DNA from 3 places in the Acidovorax sp. GW823-FHT05D11 genome. Region 3 is predicted to be linked to each of the others. Evidence: predicted binding sites of a transcription regulator. Region 3 holds the regulator's gene; each other region holds the start of a gene.
The links. The regulator HrcA, encoded in region 3, represses chaperone genes, less so after heat shock. The targets are predictions, from matches to a motif close to TTAGCACTCNNNNNNNNNGAGTGCTAA.
Positions count from the first base shown of each region.

Region 1: the regulator HrcA is predicted to act here: its motif matches at 2,000-2,026, upstream of rpoH (RNA polymerase sigma factor RpoH).
Region 2: the regulator HrcA is predicted to act here: its motif matches at 2,411-2,437, upstream of AC3RCE_RS04935 (co-chaperone GroES).

Region 1 is NZ_CM179502.1:4,383,996-4,388,135, forward strand. It holds gene AC3RCE_RS20145 (oxidoreductase) at 1-473, shown strand, start outside; gene AC3RCE_RS20150 (methyltransferase family protein) at 776-1,237, shown strand; gene AC3RCE_RS20155 (hypothetical protein) at 1,382-1,504, shown strand; gene rpoH (RNA polymerase sigma factor RpoH) at 2,057-2,998, shown strand; gene AC3RCE_RS20165 (Bug family tripartite tricarboxylate transporter substrate binding protein) at 3,113-4,135, shown strand.
Region 2 is NZ_CM179502.1:1,082,127-1,086,266, reverse strand. It holds gene AC3RCE_RS04940 (IPTL-CTERM sorting domain-containing protein) at 1-1,669, opposite strand, end outside; gene AC3RCE_RS04935 (co-chaperone GroES) at 2,527-2,817, shown strand; gene groL (chaperonin GroEL) at 2,915-4,140, shown strand, end outside.
Region 3 is NZ_CM179502.1:1,306,402-1,310,541, reverse strand. It holds gene greB (transcription elongation factor GreB) at 1-537, opposite strand, end outside; tRNA gene AC3RCE_RS06020 (tRNA-Arg) at 617-693, opposite strand; tRNA gene AC3RCE_RS06015 (tRNA-Ile) at 900-976, opposite strand; gene hrcA (heat-inducible transcriptional repressor HrcA) at 1,028-2,032, opposite strand; gene AC3RCE_RS06005 (NAD kinase) at 2,061-2,957, shown strand; gene recN (DNA repair protein RecN) at 2,960-4,140, shown strand, end outside.

The sequences.
Region 1 (4,140 bases), 2.5 Mb from region 3:
CGGTGCTACCGGCCATGCGCCAGCAGAGAAAAGGCAGAATCATCAATGTGAGTTCGGTGCTGGGCTTGATCCCGGCTCCCTATTCCGCCGTGTATGCGTCGACCAAGCATGCCATTGAAGGCTATTCTGAATCGCTTGACCACGAGCTTCGCACCTTTGGCATTCGTGTCGTGTTGGTCGAACCCGCCTATACAAGGACGGCATTTGAAGACAACCTCGCCAAGCCAGACCTATTGCTTGACATCTATGACGCCACGCGCGCCAGCATGGATGCGATCAATAAGAAAGCGATAGAAGCCGGCGACGCCCCGGAAGTCGTCGCCGGGACGATTGTCGAAGCGGCGACCACGATCGTTCCAAAGACACGCTACGCGGCGGGAAAAATGGCGCGACGGGTCAGTCTCCTGCGCCGTTTCGTCCCTGAATCCGCGTTCGACAAGAGTCTTCGAAAGCAGTACGGATTGCCGGTCTGACAACGATGAACATCCCGCTCATCGAGGCCTCCGAGGTGATCGCCGAACTAATTGCCGCATGGGCCGAATAGAGGATCACCGGTGCCGGGCGAAGTCCGGACAGTGGAAAATGTCGCGCTATGGATTCTGTGCACAAATCGCGCGGCAAGTGGGGGCTGCGGATGGGGACGGGCTGCAAGGAGCAAAATGCAGCAATAGCCGCAGCTATTGCGAGTATCTGCAACGAGCGGACTGTTCGGGACCGCTGATGCAACGCTGCAATGATTCGTGCAAAAGGCTCCTCGGCCTCAACATGGAGTGTGATGAGCGTGCTTGAACTGAAGGTTCCTCCCCCCATCGTGGCGCTTGCCCTGGCGCTCCTTATGTGGCTGACACCTGCCATCGCGGGCCTTGTGCAGTTGTCCTATGCTACCCGCTTGGTCTGCGCCGTCGTTTTGGTGTGTGTTGGCCAAGGCATCAGCATCGCCGGAATCATTGCGTTTCGGCGCGCCAAGACCACTGTGAACCCGGTTAAGGCAAGCTTGGCATCCTCCTTGGTCATCCGGGGCGTGTACCGCTATACACGCAACCCCATGTATGTCGGGCTCTTGCTTGCCCTTTTTGCGTGGGCAGTTTTTCTGGCGAATCCGCTCGCAGTCCTATGGGTTGTCGTTTTCGTGTCTTACATCACTCGGTTCCAGATCATTCCGGAAGAACGCGTTTTGACATCTCTGTTTGGGGCAGAGTACGAGGCGTACAAAGCAAGGGTACGCAGATGGATATGAGGTCTAACGAGACTGGCAGCCCTTTCGAATCACTCTGGATTTGAGTTGCCCTCAGAAGATTGGGAGTGCGACCCACTTTGAGATCACCCAAGCAACCCGCGAACGATCAGCGACTAGCGCGCGGTGCATCCAATTAAGACCACGTTGAACACCAAGTCGGCCGACGGCGCCATGCTCTGGTACATGCGCGCGGTGGCCATTCAGGACGGGCGCATACAACGACCGGTGTTGGCGGATGCCGCCGTTCAGGTACTAGACCCTCAATGACTCAGATCAGCCTAAAGCTGTCCGATCGCGACTCGTCCACTTGCACGCACTGTCACTCCTTTGCCACACGAACAAGCAACCCGTAGGAAACGGGTAGGGGTGCCGTTGCTCCCAGTTCTTGGGCCGGCAACGATAGGGGAAATTTCTCACCAATTTCCTCCCAATGATTGACCTGAGAAAGCAAGCACTCACAAACAATATGCATTCACCTGGTGGCTAGGTCGCATTGCGGAGCAATCAACACGATTCGCGGCTCTAAGGAGTGGGGCAAAATTCCTGAAATTTGCTTAAAAAGAAGGCAAAGAAGATAGGCAAAACGTCACCAGGAAGAAATTTCCCATTGAAAATCAAATAGTTACGCGATTTCCTCGCACCCTAAAAGTACAAAACTCAATGAGAAAAATACAAAACTCGAGTGGAATCGACAGAAATCGGCAACCACGACCGTCGAGAAAGGTGCCTCCCACCCCGAACAACCGGAGGGGAACTCCGGGTTTAGCACTCACTCATAGAGAGTGCTAACATCATGGCTTAGAGGAAAGGATTCCCGGAATGAACATTCAATCTGGAACCGCGACGACGACTTTGGCGCCCGCCAACCCCTGGGCGCTGGTGCCCCCGCTGGGCAATCTGGATGCCTACATTTCCGCTGTCAACCGCCTGCCGCTGCTCACCCACGAAGAAGAGCAGACGTACGCACGCCAGCTCAAGGACCACAACGACCTGGACGCCGCCGGACGGCTGGTGATGTCGCACCTGCGCCTCGTGGTGTCGATTGCGCGCCAGTACCTGGGCTACGGCCTGCCGCATGGCGACCTGATCCAGGAAGGCAACGTCGGCCTGATGAAGGCCGTGAAGCGTTTCGACCCCGACCAGGGCGTGCGCCTCGTGAGCTATGCCATGCACTGGATCAAGGCCGAGATCCACGAATACATCCTGAAGAACTGGCGCATGGTCAAGGTCGCGACGACCAAGGCACAGCGCAAGCTGTTCTTCAACCTGCGCTCGATGAAGCAGGGCTTCAAGGCCGATGCTTCCGCCGCGGATGCCGCGACGCACCGGGACACGCTGTCCGAGCAGGAAATCGACACCGTGGCCGCGCAGCTCAACGTGAAGCGTGAAGAAGTCATCGAGATGGAAACCCGCATGTCCGGTGGCGACGTGCTGCTCGACCCTGCACCTTCGGACGATGGCGAACAGGCGTTTGGCCCCATTGCCTTCCTGGCCGATGCCTCGCATGAGCCCACCGCCATGATCGAGTCGCGCCAGCGCGATGCGCTCGCCACCGACGGCATCGCCACGGCGCTGGACAGCCTGGACGCGCGCAGCCGCCGCATCGTGGAAGAGCGCTGGCTCAAGGTCAACGACGACGGCACGGGCGGCATGACGCTGCATGAACTGGCCGCGGTCTATGGCGTGAGCGCCGAGCGCATCCGCCAGATCGAGGTGGCCGCCATGAAGAAGATGAAGAAGGCGCTGGCCGAGTACGCCTGAATGCCCGCGGGGGCGCGTTAATATCCCGCTTGTGCAGAAGTTGCCTCGAGGGGCCCCAGTTCTGGGGCCCCTTGTCGTTATGGCCCCGAACTTTTTTTGGAGGAGACCCACCCCATGTCACGCCCCGTTTCCCGCCGCGCATCGCTGCTGATCGCCCTGGCCGCCGCATCCCCCTGGGCACTCGCCCAGAACACCGCCAGGCCTTCGGCCCCCGCCGCGGCCGCGCAGGTCTGGCCGAACAAGCCGCTGAAGATCATCGTGGGCTTTCCGGCCGGCACCTCGCCCGACCTCACCGCGCGCGCTTTCTCGGAACCCCTGTCCAAGGCCCTGGGCCAGCCGGTGATCGTGGAAAACAAGGTGGGGGCAGGCGGCAACATCGGCGCCGACGCGGTGGCCAAGGCGCGTGATGACCACACCATCGGCCTGATGATCAACGGCAACATGACCATCGCCAAGATGATCAACCCTGCCGTGCCCTACGATCCGCTCAAGGACCTGGCGCCGCTCAGCCTCATCGGCACGTCGCCCCTGGTGCTGACCGCGCCCGTCACGCAGCCGGGCGTACCCGCCAACAGCGACGCGCGCGACTTCTTCGTGGCGGCGCGCAACGGCGGCGACAAATGGAGCTATGGCACGCCGGGCGTGGGCACCGTGGGCCACATCGGCACCGAGCTGCTGAAGTCGCGCAGCAACATCAACCCCGTGCACGTCCCGTATCCGGGCTACCCGCAAGTCGCCAATGCCATGCTGGGCGGCCAGCTGCAGATGGCGCTGCTGCCCCCGGCGCTCGCCCAGGCCCAGGTGCGCGCCGGCAAGCTGCGCGCCATCGGCGTCACCTCGGCGGGCCGCAGCCCGCTGGCACCCGATATCCCGAGCCTGTCGGAAGCCGGTATCCGGGGCTTCAACCTGGAAATCTGGAATGCGTTTGCCGCGCCGGCCACGATGCCCAAGCCACTGCAGGCCAAGCTGGCCGCCGTGATCAGCGAGATCGCCCGCAGCGAAGACATGCGCAACAAGCTCTTTCAGCAGGGATGGCAGGTGGCAGGCACCTCGCCCGAGGGGCTGGCCAACCGCATCAAGGCCGACACCAGCCTGCTGGGCGGCGTGATTGCGATGCGCGGGATCAAGGCGGAGTAGAGTCC
Region 2 (4,140 bases), 220 kb from region 3:
CCGCGAGGGCGGTGCGGCCACCGTTGGTGAACCCGCCCGCCACCAGCACGCGCCCATCGGGCAGCATCACGCTGCTGCCAAAGTAGTGCCGGACCGAGAGCATCGGCGCGCGCAATGCCCAGGTGTCGGTCGCGGGGTCGTAGAGCTCCACGGTGTTGCTGGACGGGCCTGTCCCGTTGGCCCCGCCGACCACCAGTACCTTGCCCGACGCCAGCAGCGCGGCGCCCCCGCCTCTGTGTGCGGCGTTCATGGGGCCGGTGGCCGTCCAGGTGTTGGTGTTCTCGTCGTAGCGCTCGGCGCTGGCACCTGTGCCGCTGGCCACCAGCAACTGGCCGGACGCCAGCAAGGTCAGGGTGGGCATTTCGCGGCTGGTGAGGTGGTTGGCGGCAGGGCTCCAGCTGTTGCCCACGGGGTCATACAGCCGTGCGGAGGTCGACAAACTGGTAATCGCCAACACCTTGCCTGACGGCAGCAGCGAGGCCCGCGTGACGCTGCCCCCCATGCCCATGCTGCCCGCCGCGCTCCACGCGCCGCTGGCGGGGGTGTAGACCTCCGTGCTGGCCAGAAGCGGGCCGGCGCCGGCGCCAGCCACGGCGAGCACCGTGCCATCGGGCAGCACCGTGGCCGTGTGGTAGAGGCGCGGGCTGGCCAGCGCGGGGGCCGCAGTCCAGCTGTTGGTGCCGGGGTTGAACAACTCGGCGCTGCCGAGCAGCCCATGGATCAAGTTGGAGCCTGCCGCGACCAGCACCGTGCCGTCGGGCAGCAGGCTGGCCGTGTGGCTGAAGCGCCCCGTGGTCAGCGGGCTGACGGCGGTCCAGGTGCCGGCACCGGGGTCGTACAGCTCGGCCTGGGCCAGGGCCAGGGCCAGGCTGTCGGCTCCGCCCACCACAAGGACCTGGCCGCTGGGCAGCAGGGTGGCCGTGTGGTCATAGCGCGCGGTGGCCAGCGTATTGCCGACGGTGGTCCAGGTGCCCAGGGCGGGGTCGTAGAGTTCGGCGCTATTCAAAGCGGCGCTGCCATTGACCGTGCCCCCTGCGACGAGCACCTTGCCATCGGGCAGCAAGGTGGCCGTATGTTCAAAACGCGGCTGGGCCAGGGCGCCGGTGTCGGACCAGGCGCCCAAGCCGCCGTTCGCGGCGGGGTCGAAGAGCTCCGCCGGGCTGGTGGCTGGGCCGGGGGGCCATCCCCCCGCCACGAGTACCTTGCCATTGGCCAACAGCGTGGCGGTGGCTTCGCGGCGGGCATGGCCCAGGGCGCCAGCGGCGGCCCAGGTGCCAGTGGCGGGGTCATACAGCTCGGCACTGGCCAGGACAGCGCCATCCATGCCCCCCGCCACCAGCACCTTGCCGCTGGGCAGCAACGTGGCGGTGTGGCCTTGGCGCGCCGCAGCCATGGCGCCCGTGGCCGCCCAGGCGCCGGTGGCAGGGTCGTACAGTTCGGCGCTGGCGGTGCGCGCGTTGCCTGCCACTTGCCCACCGGCCACCAGCACCTTGCCATTGGGCAGTACGGTGGTGCTGTGGTCGCTGCGCGCGGCAGCCAGGCTGGCACCGCTGGCCCAGCCCACAGCCTGCGCCTGCGCAGCGCCCGCCTGGAGCAGCAGCCAGCCCCCCAGCAGCCAGGCCAGACACAAGGCGGCACGGTGGCGCGCGGACAGCAGGTTTCTTGGCATGTTTTGACCTCCGGCGCTTATCCATTCAGCGCAAGCAGCTATTGTTTTGATAGTTCTTCAGCCATGCGCCTGCGCACAGGCGAGTGGTGCGCGCGATGCTGCCATCGCGCCGGGCCGTTGTCTGTCCTCAGAACTGATGACATCACACAGCTCACCATAATATGGGCGCGGCGCCCCGTCATGTGCACGATCGCAGTCGTCACGAACCCGGGGGGGCAGTCAACGAGGTGGAAGCCACGGGAAGGCAACCAAGGAAAAGACAGAGGACAACCTTCGGTTCACGACGGCGCATGGTTCCTCTGGGTCGACACGCGCCGGTCACACACCAAACCGGTCACTCGCACCGGTATCCCCGTCGGCAACGATCGAACGCCCGGTCTCGGCGGAGCAGTGGCCGTCGGTGCGGCTGCCCGTCGATTGACCGCTCAATACGAAGCCGTCGCTCAGGTTGTCGACGCGAATGACTTGGTACAGCCTGTAGCTGACCTTGAAGTACGACCGCAGTGGTCAATGGCAAAGTGCGTTATTGCTCACTTCCAGTTCAAACCTCTGTGGCTGGTGCTCAGCTAAATGGCGTTCATGCGAGGTGCTCCTCAGGTTCACGGTCGCGGGTGCCGAAATCTAAAGTTGAATGGCGGAACAACGAAAGTAGAGTGGCGTTCCGCACGTTCCGCAACATCCGCAGTAACAGACAGCCGAAATGTGCGCGGCGTCTTGAAACCGCCACAAATGCCCGTATCATTAGCACTCACCACAGACGAGTGCTAACACCGCACCGCCTGCCGGAAATTTCGCAGCGCCTGGTCCCCCGGGTGCTGGTAAGTCAGCTTTTTTTCACTGAAAACAGGAGCAATGCAATGAACCTTCGCCCTCTGCACGATCGCGTGATCGTCAAGCGTATCGAAAGCGAAACCACGACCGCCTCCGGCATCGTGATCCCTGACAACGCCGCTGAAAAGCCCGATCAAGGTGAAGTGCTGGCCGTTGGCCCCGGCAAGAAGAACGACAAGGGCGAACTGATCGCCCTGAACGTGAAGGTCGGCGACCGCGTTCTGTTCGGCAAGTACTCGGGCCAGACCGTCAAGGTCAAGGGCGACGAACTGCTGGTCATGAAGGAAGACGACCTGTTCGCAGTCGTCGAGAAGTAATCCTTTCTCCTTCGGTTTACTCACTTTTTCATAGCTGCTAGCGCTTTACCAATAAGCGCTAGAAGCATTTTTGATTCAAATCTTGTAGGAGCCAAACATGGCAGCAAAAGACGTAGTTTTCGGCGGCGAAGCCCGCGCACGCATGGTTGAAGGCGTGAACATCCTGGCCAATGCGGTCAAGGTGACCCTGGGCCCCAAGGGCCGCAATGTGGTGCTGGAGCGCTCGTTCGGCGCCCCTACCGTGACCAAAGACGGTGTGTCCGTGGCCAAGGAAATCGAACTCAAGGACAAGCTGCAGAACATGGGCGCCCAGCTCGTGAAGGAAGTGGCCTCCAAGACCAGCGACAACGCTGGTGACGGCACCACCACCGCCACCGTGCTGGCCCAGGCCATCGTGCGCGAAGGCTTCAAGTACGTGGCCGCCGGCATCAACCCGATGGACCTCAAGCGCGGTATCGACAAGGCCGTGACGGCCCTGGTCGCCGAGCTGAAGAAGGCTTCAAAGCCCACGACCACCTCCAAGGAAATCGCCCAGGTGGGCTCGATCTCCGCCAACTCCGACGAAACCATTGGCAAGCTGATCGCTGACGCCATGGACAAGGTCGGCAAGGAAGGCGTGATCACCGTGGAAGACGGCAAGTCCCTCGACTCCGAACTGGACGTCGTGGAAGGCATGCAGTTCGACCGCGGCTACCTGTCGCCCTACTTCATCAACAACCCAGAAAAGCAATCCGCGATTCTGGACAACCCCTTCGTGCTGCTGTTCGACAAGAAGATCAGCAACATCCGCGACCTGCTGCCCACGCTGGAGCAAGTCGCCAAGGCCGGCCGTCCGCTGCTGATCATTGCCGAAGAAGTCGAAGGCGAAGCCCTGGCGACGCTGGTGGTCAACACCATCCGCGGCATCCTGAAGGTCGTGGCCGTCAAGGCTCCAGGCTTTGGCGACCGCCGCAAGGCCATGCTGGAAGACATCGCCATCCTGACGGGCGGCAAGGTCATCGCTGAAGAAGTGGGCCTGACCCTCGAGAAGGTGACCCTGGCCGACCTGGGCCAGGCCAAGCGCATCGAAGTGGGCAAGGAAAACACCATCATCATCGACGGCGCCGGCGCCGCTGCTGACATCGAAGCCCGCGTCAAGCAAGTGCGCGTGCAGATCGAGGAAGCCACGTCCGACTACGACCGCGAAAAGCTGCAAGAACGCGTGGCCAAGCTGGCTGGCGGCGTGGCCGTGATCAAGGTCGGCGCTGCCACCGAAGTCGAAATGAAGGAAAAGAAGGCCCGCGTGGAAGACGCGCTGCACGCAACGCGCGCAGCTGTGGAAGA
Region 3 (4,140 bases):
TCTCACCTCCACCACCTCCAGATTGCGGACACCGCCCGGCGTGGGCAGTTGCACCTCGTCACCGACACGGGCCTTGAGCAATGCGCGGGCGACCGGAGAAATCCAGCTCACCTGCGACTCGTGGCTGTCCGCCTCATCGATGCCCATGATGGTGATGGTGCGCTCCACGGCCTCATCATCCACATAGGTCACCGTGGCCCCGAAAAACACCTGGTCACTTCCAGCGTGAAGGCTGGGGTCCACCACTTCAGCAATTTCCAGCCGCTGGGTCAGGAACCGGATGCGCCGGTCGATTTCGCGCAGACGCTTCTTGCCATACAGGTAGTCGCCGTTTTCGGAGCGATCGCCGTTGCTGGCGGCCCAATGCACGACGTCCACGATCTTGGGACGCTCGTTGTCGATCAGGTCAAGCAGCTCATCCCGCAGGCGGGCATAGCCAGCGGGAGTGATGTAGTTCTTGCCACCCGCAGGCAGCGGAGGCAGCGCCAATTCATCTTCGTCGCCACCGTCGGTTTCTTTGGTAAAAGCCTTGCTCATAGCCACATCTCCCGATCAGCGCAAAGCGCTCTGGACAAATGAAAAAGCCTGCAATCTTTCGATTGCAGGCTTTAAACATTGGTGCGGCTGGCAGGAATCGAACCCACGACCCCTTGGTTCGTAGCCAAGTACTCTATCCAGCTGAGCTACAGCCGCTAAGCTTTGAATTATAGCATGATTTCTTGGCGACCCTTGAAATCAGATTTTTCTGCTTGTTCCTGCCTTGAAGGCAAGCTCAATCAGACACTCAACTCAACGCAAGCCAGGATTGTAATGCACTCCAGAGACTCCAAAGAGAAAAGGACTGCACTGCGACAAGAAAAATGGCTGCAATCGCGATGATCGCCCGTGCGAACGACGGGTGGTAGGGCGTGTTGGACTTGAACCAACGACCAAAGGATTATGAGTCCTCTGCTCTAACCAACTGAGCTAACGCCCCAAGCCATGCTCCAGCGCCATACAACGGGGCAAGCGCCGTATTGTAGGGGCTTTACTTGCGATGGCTGAGTGCGTTGGACACGAGCTTGGACGTGATGTCCACGATCTGGATCATCCGGTCATAGGGCATGCGCGTAGGGCCGATCACACCCAGCGTGCCCACGACCTTGCCGTCCACTTCGTACGGCGAACTGACAATGGACAGCTCTTCAAAGGGCACCACATGGCTTTCGCCGCCGATGTAGATGCGCACACCTTCCGCCTGGCTGGAGATATCCAGCAACCGCAGTATCTGGGTCTTTTGCTCGAACAGATCGAAGGCCCGCCGCAGGTTTCCCATGTCGCTGGAAAAATCGCTGACAGCCAGCAGGTTGCGCTCGCCCGAAATAACAACCTCGTCCTGCGCCTCCGACAGGGCCTCGGAACCCACGTTGACGGCCGCCTGCATGAGGGAGGCGATCTCGCCGCGCAGCACATCCACTTCGGACTTCAGGCGCTCGCGCACCTGCTCCATCGCGAGCCCCGCGTAGTGCGCGTTGAGGAAGTTGGAGGCTTCAATGAGCTGCGATTGCGAGTAGTCCGCCTCGGTGAAGATGACGCGGTTCTGAACGTCCCCCTCGGGAGAAACGATGATGACCAGAAACCGACGCTCGGAAAGCCGCAGGAATTCGATGTGGCGAAATACCGAAGTGCGCCGTGGCGCCATGACCACCCCGACGAACTGCGAGAGGTTTGACAACAACTGCGCCGCGTTCGCAATCACCTTCTGGGGCTGCTCCGGCGCAAGCTGTGGAGGTGTCAGCGGATCCCTTTGCACCGTCAGCATGGTGTCTACAAAGAGCCGGTAGCCACGTGCCGTGGGAATGCGCCCTGCCGAAGTGTGGGGGCTTGCAATCAGTCCCAGTTCCTCCAGATCCGCCATGACATTGCGGATGGTGGCTGGCGAGAGATCGAGCCCGGACGCGCGCGACAAGGTCCTCGATCCAACGGGCTGGCCATCGGCGATATAGCGCTCGACCAGCGCTTTGAGCAACAACTTGGCACGGTCATCGAGCATGGAATGATTTTAATGATGTAATTTCGCGATGACGTCCAATTTCCGCCATGTTGCGCTCATCGGCAAGTACCAGGCTTCATCGGCAGGCTCCATGGGCGACAGCTCTCGCCAAGCCTTGGAAGACATCGCCCATTTTCTGGAGCGCCAAGGCTGTGAAGTGATGCTGGAGGCTGAAACCGCCAGCAACACCGGGCTGACACACTACCCAGCCTTGAATGTAGACCAGATAGGCAGCCAGTGCGACCTGGGCCTCGTGGTCGGAGGCGATGGCACCATGCTCGGCATAGGTCGCAGGCTCGCCCGGTTTGGCACCCCCCTGATCGGCATCAACCAGGGACGCCTGGGCTTCATCACGGACATTCCGTTTGACACGTACCAAGCCACCCTGCTGCCCATGCTGCAGGGCGAGTACGAGGAAGACCTGCGGCCGCTCATGCACGCCACGGTGGTGCGGGATGAGCGGATTGTCTTTGAGGCCCTCGCGATGAACGATGTGGTGGTGAACCGGGGCGCTACGTCGGGCATGGTGGAGCTGCGTGTCGAGGTGGGCGGCCGCCTGGTGGCGAACCAGCGCGCAGACGGCCTCATCATTGCTTCGCCGACGGGGTCCACGGCCTACTCGCTTTCCGCCGGCGGGCCGATGCTGCACCCCTCCATTCCAGGATGGGTGCTCGTGCCCATTGCCCCCCACACGCTGTCCAACCGCCCCATCGTCCTGTCGGATGCCACCGAAGTGGCGGTCGAGGTGGTCAGCGGAAGGGATGTCAGCGCCAATTTCGACATGCAGTCCCTGGCCTCTCTGCTGCACGGGGACCGCATCCTGGTCAAACGGTCGGAGCACTGCGTGCGGTTCCTTCACCCCCTGGGCTGGAACTACTTTGCCACGCTGCGCAAGAAACTACGTTGGAACGAAGGAGGTTCCTGACCATGGCGCTCAGGCGGATCACCCTGCGTGATTTTGTGATCGTTCAGGCGCTGGAGCTTGAACTGGGCTCCGGCTTCACCGTGCTGACCGGAGAAACCGGCGCCGGCAAGTCGATCCTGATTGATGCCCTGCAATTGGTGCTGGGCTCCCGTTCGGATGCGGGCGTGGTTCGCGAGGGCGCAAGCAAGGCCGACCTGTGTGCGGAATTCGACTGCCCGGCCCATGTTCACCCCTGGCTGGAGGAAGCGGGCTTCGACATCGATGACCTGCTGCTCTTGCGCCGCACCGTGGACGCGCAGGGTAAAAGCCGGGCATGGATCAATGGAACGCCCGCCACTGCGGCGCAACTGCGGACGCTGGGCGACAGCCTCCTGGACATTCATGGCCAGCATGCGTGGCAGAGCCTTACGCGGCCCGACTCCGTGCGCGGGCTGCTCGACGCATTTGCAGGAGTGCGCACCGCAGAGACCACTGCACGCTGGGCCCAATGGCGTGCGGACCAGAAGGCCCTGCAACAGGCGCGCCAGGCGCAGGCCACGCTGCAGCAGGAACGTGAGCGCCTGCAGTGGCAGATCAGCGAGGTGGACAAGCTGGCCCCCGCCAATGGCGAATGGGAAGAGCTCGACGCCCAGCACAAGCGCCTCTCGCACGCGCAGGCCCTGCTGGAAGGCGCGGAGGGCGCGATCCAGACCCTGCAGGACGACGAGGCCGGGGCGCTCGCCGGGCTCGCGCGCGCGCACGCCCTCCTGCAAAGCCAGGAACATATTGAGCCCGAGTTCGCCAATCTTGCGGACATCCTCTCCTCCAGCCTCGCGCAGGCGAGCGATGTCGTGCACTCGCTGCAGCTGTACCTGAGGCATGCGGAGATCGACCCACAGCGCCTGGCAGAACTCGACGCGCGCATATCGCTCTGGATGACTCTGGCGCGCAGGTACAAGCGCACTCCCGCAGAGCTGCCTGCCCTGCTCGGAGGCTGGAAGGAAGACATGCGCCGCCTGGATGCGGCCACCGATCTGGAGCAGCTGCAGGCCGCGGAAGCCTCCAGCGCCAAGGCCTACCAGGCATCGGCGCGGTCTCTGTCACTGGGCCGCGCAAAGGCAGCTCCCCGGCTGTCCCAGGCCATCACGCTGGCCATGCAGGGCCTTGGCATGGAAGGAGGGAAATTCGAGGTGTCCGTCACCAA